Regions from separate parts of the Nonomuraea sp. NPDC048916 genome, predicted to be linked through region 2. Evidence: predicted binding sites of a transcription regulator. Region 2 holds the regulator's gene; the other holds the start of a gene.
The links. Region 2 encodes LexA, which represses DNA repair genes until DNA is damaged. Its sites were predicted from a motif close to TCGAACANNTGTTCGA; they were not measured.
Positions count from the first base shown of each region.

Region 1 (3,406 bases), on a different contig from region 2:
CCGGACCGGATCGCCACCGAGATCTCCGGCACGGGCAGCCCGAGCCGCCTGGCCGTCTGCCTGAGCCCGGCCAGTGGGGCGCGCAGGTTGCGCTCCACGTCGACGGCCAGCGCCTTGAGCGGCGAGACGTAGAGCACCCTGGTGCCCGCGCGCTCACCCGGCTCGGCGGGCTCGGCGGCCAGCCGGTCGAGCGACCACAGGAAGGCCGCCAGCGTCTTGCCGGACCCGGTCGGCGCGACCACCAGCGTGTTGTCACCGCGCGCGATGGACTCCCACGCGCCTTCCTGGGCGGCGGTGGGAGCGGCGAAGGCGCCGGTGAACCACTGCCTGGTCACCTGGCTGAACTGGTCGAGCGAGCTCACCTGCCCATAGTGCCTCGCCCCACCGACAGAAAACGCATTGTGCCCGCGCGGAGCGGTTGAGCGGGAGCGGTGGCGGACATAGAGCGACCGTGGGCATCGACTACGCAGCCATCGGGGCTCGCCGCGAGGACATCAGGGAGCGCCTTCTCTTACCTCATCGGCCGCTGAGCAGCGCGCGCGGCCTGCACCACCTCGCCCTGATCTCCTCCGACATGGAGCGGACGATCCTGTTCTACCAGGAGCTCCTGGAGTTTCCGCTCACGGAGATCTTCGAGAACCGTGACCACAAGGGTTCCAGCCACTTCTTCTTCGACGTCGGCAACGGAAACCTGCTCTCCTTCTTCGACTTCCCGGGGCTCGACCTCGCCCCCTACCAAGAAGTGCTCGGCGGGCTGCACCACATCGCCATCTCCGTCGACCCCGCCACCTGGGAGCGCCTGCGCGGGAAGCTGGAGATGGCCGGCGTGCCGCACCAGATCGAGAGCGGCGCCTCCATCTACTTCAAGGACCCCGACGGCACCCGCCTGGAGCTGCTCGCCGACCATCTCGGGGAGATGTACGGCTCGCGTGTGATGTGACTATCGCCGCGACGCCCTGCGCGTCCGCGGCTTGCCGGCCCGGGGCGCCTGCCTGATGCCCGCGTGCCTCTCGGACCGCTCGGCTTTCTCACTTTGCACGGCCAGCCGCCGCACCAGACGTAACGCACGGCGCCGGGCGCGGTTGGCCTTCACCTTGGCGGACTTGGACGGGGAGGACTTGGGGGTCTTTGCCATGCGCAGGTCCTACCCACCCACCCGGTGGTTCCATACTTGGCTGATGCGCCTGACCGAGTTCTGGAGACGGATGCGCGCCCACTTCGGTGAGACCTACGCCGACTCGTGGGCCCGCGACTACGTGCTGGCCCCGCTGGGCGGCCGGACGGTGACGCAGGCACTGGCCGACGGCGAGAGCGCCAAAACGGTCTGGCGGGCGGTCTGCCAGGTGGAGGACGTCTCACCCAGACTTCGCTGATCCCAGCGTCTCCCTGAGCGCGCGGGCCGTACGCGCGAGATCGTCGACACCGCTCTGCCCGCCCGGTGACCACAGGAAGACCCAGCCCGCTCGTGAGGGCGTCGCGAATATGATCGTCTGGCGGCCGGTGCTCGGGTGCCACACCCACAGCATCGGATCGTCCCCGCCTACCATGCGGCTCACCAGGCCCTGCTCGGGCAGCAGCTCGGCGAGTGCTTCCAGATGGGTGCGCCGTTCCCCGGTGTACGTGTTGGCCACGTCGCCGCCTCCAACCCTCTGCACCAAGTCTTCCCAGCTCACGACGCATCACAACACGCTCGTCGTAATCACGTGAATGTCCGGCTCGTCGCGCGTGAGGCGTCCTGTGAGCGGACCCGGCCCGCGCCGCGCCACCCCGTGTGAAGATCCCGCCGGGGCCGCCACGAGTCGTGCGCGTCGGGCAGCGTGTTACCGATGTGATCGAACAGCCGTTCGGCTACCATTGACTTCGCCGGGCCACGGCTTTCCCCGGCAACCTCAGGAAAATGTCGGTGGCAGGCCATAGCTTTCACTCGACTGATCGGACCACGACCCTCCAGGGGGAGTTCCCATGGCTATCAACGACCGCGAGAAGGCCCTCGAAACCGCCCTCGCCCAGATCGAGCGGCAGTTCGGCAAGGGCTCCGTCATGCGCCTCGGCGATGACGCCCGAGCTCCCATCGAGGTGATCCCCACCGGGTCGATCTCCCTTGACGTCGCGCTCGGCATCGGCGGCCTGCCTCGCGGCAGGATCGTGGAGATCTACGGTCCCGAGTCCTCCGGCAAGACCACGGTCGCGCTGCACGCGGTGGCCAACGCCCAGCGGGCCGGAGGCATCGCGGCGTTCATCGACGCCGAGCACGCCCTCGACCCCGAATACGCCAAGAAGCTCGGCGTCGACACCGACGCGCTGCTCGTCTCCCAGCCCGACACGGGTGAGCAGGCGCTCGAGATCGCCGACATGCTGATCAGGTCGGGCGCCGTCGACGTCATCGTCATCGACTCGGTGGCCGCCCTGGTGCCCAAGGCCGAGATCGAGGGCGAAATGGGCGACAGCCACGTCGGCCTCCAGGCGCGCCTGATGTCCCAGGCCCTGCGCAAGGTCGCCGGCGCCCTCAGCAGCACCAGCACCACCGCCATCTTCATCAACCAGCTGCGCGAGAAGATCGGCGTGATGTTCGGCTCGCCCGAGACCACGACCGGTGGCAAGGCCCTCAAGTTCTACGCCTCCGTACGCCTCGACATCCGCCGCATCGAGACGCTCAAGGACGGCACCGAGGCGGTCGGCAACCGCACCAGGGTCAAGGTCGTCAAGAACAAGATGGCCCCGCCCTTCCGGGTCGCCGACTTCGACATCCTCTACGGCGTGGGCATCTCCCGTGAGGGCGGCCTGATCGACATGGGCGTCGAGCACGGCTTCGTCCGCAAGTCCGGCGCCTGGTACACCTACGAGGGCGACCAGCTCGGCCAGGGCAAGGAGAATGCCCGCAACTTCCTGAAGAACCACCCCGACATGGCCAACGAGATCGAGAAGAAGATCAAGGACAAGCTGGGAGTGGGCCCTCGCCTCGACACGCCCACCGAGCCCCCGGCGCCCGTCCCGGCCGCCGCTGCCCCCTCGGGTCGCGGATCCAAGGCCGCCACGCCGAAGCCCGGTGACGTCTGATCGGTCGTCACGTGAGTGCCACCGACCCTCCCGAGGCGCCCCGTGACTGGGGCGCCTGGCCTGACCTCCCCAGCCCACCTCCCAGCCGCAAGCGCAAGCGCGGGACGCCTCGCGCCCCGTCCACCGACGACAACGGCCCGGCGGGCTATGACGCCTCGGGCAATGCCGAGGCGCGCTATCGCCCCTCGCCTGCCGTCGCCCCAGGCGACGACACTTCGGGCGACGACGGGGCTGGTTACAGCGGGACTGGCAACAGCGGAGCTGGTTACGGCGGGACTGGCAACGGCGGGACTGAATACAGCGGGACTGAATACAGCGGAGCTGGTTACGGCGGGACTGAATACAGCGG
Region 1 covers NZ_JBEZFS010000017.1:104,188-107,593, forward strand. The annotation lists gene AB0C16_RS20050 (DEAD/DEAH box helicase) at 1-362, opposite strand, end outside; gene AB0C16_RS20055 (VOC family protein) at 452-940, shown strand; gene AB0C16_RS20060 (hypothetical protein) at 941-1,135, opposite strand; gene AB0C16_RS20065 (DUF3046 domain-containing protein) at 1,179-1,373, shown strand; gene AB0C16_RS20070 (hypothetical protein) at 1,356-1,655, opposite strand; gene recA (recombinase RecA) at 1,963-3,057, shown strand.
Region 1: recA (recombinase RecA) is a predicted target of LexA. The motif match lies at 1,833-1,848, and genes of this name have one in related genera.

Region 2 (3,406 bases):
CGGCTCGGCCCTCACCGTCGCGTACCCGCGCCGACGCCCGAGGGCGCCTGCCCTTGCGCAACAGCCCCTTCCGCCTGCGCTCCGGCCCGCTCGCCGCCACGTCCTCGCCGGCAGGCGCCGACGCCGGCCGACCCTCCCCCCCTTCCGGCCCAGCCGTACGACCCTGCCCGGCTTGCCCCTTGACTCCAGCCCCACGCCCCGGCTTGCCCTGACGCCTCAAGCCTTCCTGACGGACTGAGCCGTCCGGACTGCGTCGAGACGCCGGCGCGGCTCCCTTCCGCCGCTGCCTGCCCTGGCGCACCGGCTCACCCTGACCGAGGACCTCCGGAGGAGCCTCGTCGGTGGGCATCCGCAAGGGTGCGGGCCCACCGTGTACGGGCCCTCGCTTGGTGCGCATCAGCGCGTCCGCGGCCCGGCCACCACTGCGCCCCGCCCTGCGCCCTTTCGGGGATCTCATCGACTCGGCGCCGGTCGCGCCTCTCCCGCCGGGCTGCGGTGCCTCTCGACGCGGCGCGACGGCGTCCTCGGAATCCACCCCTTGGCCAGGCGGGATGCCTTGGCGAGGTGCGATGCCGCCGGCAGGGTTCGCCCCTTCTCCACGAGGTCGCGTAACCCCCGGCGAATCCGCCACTCGGCCGCGAGGTCGGAGGTCGCTCCCAGGGACCTGCGCCGCTCCGCGGAACGGGGCACCATCCGTTTCCGAACGCGGCGGCGGCACGAGCCACAACCGCGGCCTCCCCGGTCTCGCCGAGCCGCGCCCCGCCTCTCGGCTATCACGTGAACCCACGCTTCCCCCCGTCTCTTGACCCGCACCCCTCGAGTGGCCGGCTCCGGCGCCGCCCCTCGCCTCAGCGCCCCCGCCCGGCGCAGCCGTCCCGCCGATCTCCCCTCGGCCGCCGGTCGGCGCGACTCCGCCCTTCGCCCCGGCCCCATCCAGCGGCGGCACCGCCCCATTCCTCCCAGGCTCCTCAAATCCGCCGAATTCCTCAGCCCCGCCGGATGACGCGACCACGCCACTCGGCGCGGCGGCCGGGGTGCCGGTGGGATCGCCGTCGGGACGGGATGCGGTGTCGTCGCCCGGCGCGTCGGCCTCGGGGTGCGCGATCTCGCGACGGCTCCGGGGGAGGTCGGCGACGCGGGCAGGCCGCTTGACGTCGTCTCCGGTGGTGTCTGTGATCCTGGTGGTTCGCACGGATGGACCTCCCACACCGTCGCGGCCCGGGGAAATGGCCAAATAAAGATCGGCGAATCGAACACGGTGTCGATCGAACTCCCGTACGATGTTGTACACCACGCTGCCAACATTTTCGAGGAAGACTCGAACAATTGTTTGAAGATGATCTTCAATGGCGATACGGTCGCTGTGTGCGACATGGAGACCACGGACCGGAAGATTCGCCGGTGAGGCGGGCAGCCGGGCGAGGAGGAAGAGCATGAGCGAGCGGGATGACGCTAACGGGGTCACTGACCTCGCGGTGCGGCGGCGTGACTCTCTGGGGCTGACCCCCAGGCAGCGCAAGATCCTCGAAGTGATTCGCGACTCGGTGCAACAGCGCGGATATCCGCCTTCCATGCGTGAGATCGGCGAGGCCGTGCAGCTGACCAGCACGTCCAGCGTGTCGCACCAGTTGACGGCGTTGCAGCGCAAGGGCTACTTGAGGCGCGACCCCCACCGGCCGCGTGCGCTGGAGGTGCGTCTGCCGGGTGAGCCTGTCCTCTGGGTAGATCCCGAGGCCAGCAGCGAGGAGTCCTCGGTCAGCCGCCCCACGGCCGCCTATGTGCCGCTGGTCGGCCGGATCGCCGCCGGTGGCCCGATCCTCGCCGAGGAGAGCGTCGAGGACGTCTTCGCCCTTCCCAAGCAGTTGGTCGGCGAGGGCACCCTGTTCCTCCTGCAGGTCGCCGGTGACTCCATGATCGAGGCCGCCATCGCCGACGGTGACTGGGTCGTCGTACGCCAGCAGCCGGTCGCGGAGAGCGGCGACATCGTGGCCGCCATGATCGACGGCGAGGCCACGGTCAAGACGTTCAAGCGCAAGGACGGCCACGTCTGGCTGGTCCCCCACAACCCCAACTACGACCCGATCCCCGGCGACGAGGCCAGCGTCCTGGGCAAGGTCGTAGCGGTGCTGCGCCGCCTCTGACCGTCGGCGCCTGCCGCGGCGCGCGGCGTCCTCGACGCCCGCGCCGTCGGTGGTGCTCGCACGGGCCACGCCGGCCCCTCCCAGAACCGAGCCGATCACCAACGCCATCGTCATCGCTTGCTTGATCATAAATCCTGAAATGTCCGCATTTAGCGGAAGGTTCGCCGAGTTCGCGACCGCTCGCGACCGCTCGCGGCGGAGGGTGATGTTCCCGCCATGCCCTGGGACCGGCCGCGAAGGAGATCTAGACTGAGCCCGTGAGTGACGAAATCCGGCTAAACGACCTTAAAGCAAGACATGATGGATTGAAGTGGGCGGAGGCTGGACCAGGAGTCATTCCCGCCTGGGTGGCGGACATGGACCTGCCCACCGCCCCCGAGGTCGTCCGAGCACTGCGACGCCGTGCCGAAGGCGATCTCGGATACCCGACCTGGCTGGTGAGTCCTCAGTGCGGTCCCCTGGCCGAGGCGTTCGCCGAACGCATGGCCACCAGGTACGGCTGGGAGGCCGATCCCCAGCATGTGCGCAGCTACACCGATCTCAACCAGGCACTCCAGGTGCTCCTGCACGTCTGGACCCGGCCCGGCGACGGCGTGGCCGTCCACACCCCGGCCTATCACCCGTTCCTCGGCACCCTGGCCACCATGGAGCGCCCGCTCCACGCCATCCAGATGCGGCCCGAGGGCGACTCGTGGCGGTTCGAGGTGCCCGACCTGTCGGGCTGCCGGGTGTTGCTGCTGGTCAACCCGCACAATCCCACGGGCCGCGTCTTCTCGCGTGAAGAGCTGGAAGGTCTGGCCGAGCACGCCGAACGGCACGACCTGCTGGTCATCTCAGACGAGATCCACGCCGACCTCGTCTACGACCCGTACGAGCACATCCCGTTCGCCACCATCCTGCCCGACCGGACCGTCACCCTGACCTCGGCCACCAAGGCGTTCAACCTCGGCGGGATCCGCTGCTCGGTGGCCCATGTCGGCTCGCCGGAGATGCGCAAGGCCTTGGACGGGCAACCGCCCTTCGTGTACGGGTCGGCCAACCTGTTCGGGGTGGAGGCGACGGTCGCAGCGTGGCGGCACGGCGACGCCTGGCTCCGGGAGACCCTCGCCCTGCTCGACCGTAACCGCCGGACGATCGCCGAACGCCTGCCCGGGGCGGTCGGCTACCGCGTCCCGGAGGCCACCTACCTGGCGTGGCTCGACTACGGCCGGCCCGGCATGGCGGAGGTGCTGGAGCGGGAGGCCAAGGTCCTGCTGAACGACGGC
Region 2 covers NZ_JBEZFS010000018.1:130,036-133,441, reverse strand. The annotation lists gene AB0C16_RS21550 (hypothetical protein) at 1,097-1,405, shown strand; gene lexA (transcriptional repressor LexA) at 1,434-2,141, shown strand; gene AB0C16_RS21540 (aminotransferase class I/II-fold pyridoxal phosphate-dependent enzyme) at 2,498-3,406, shown strand, end outside.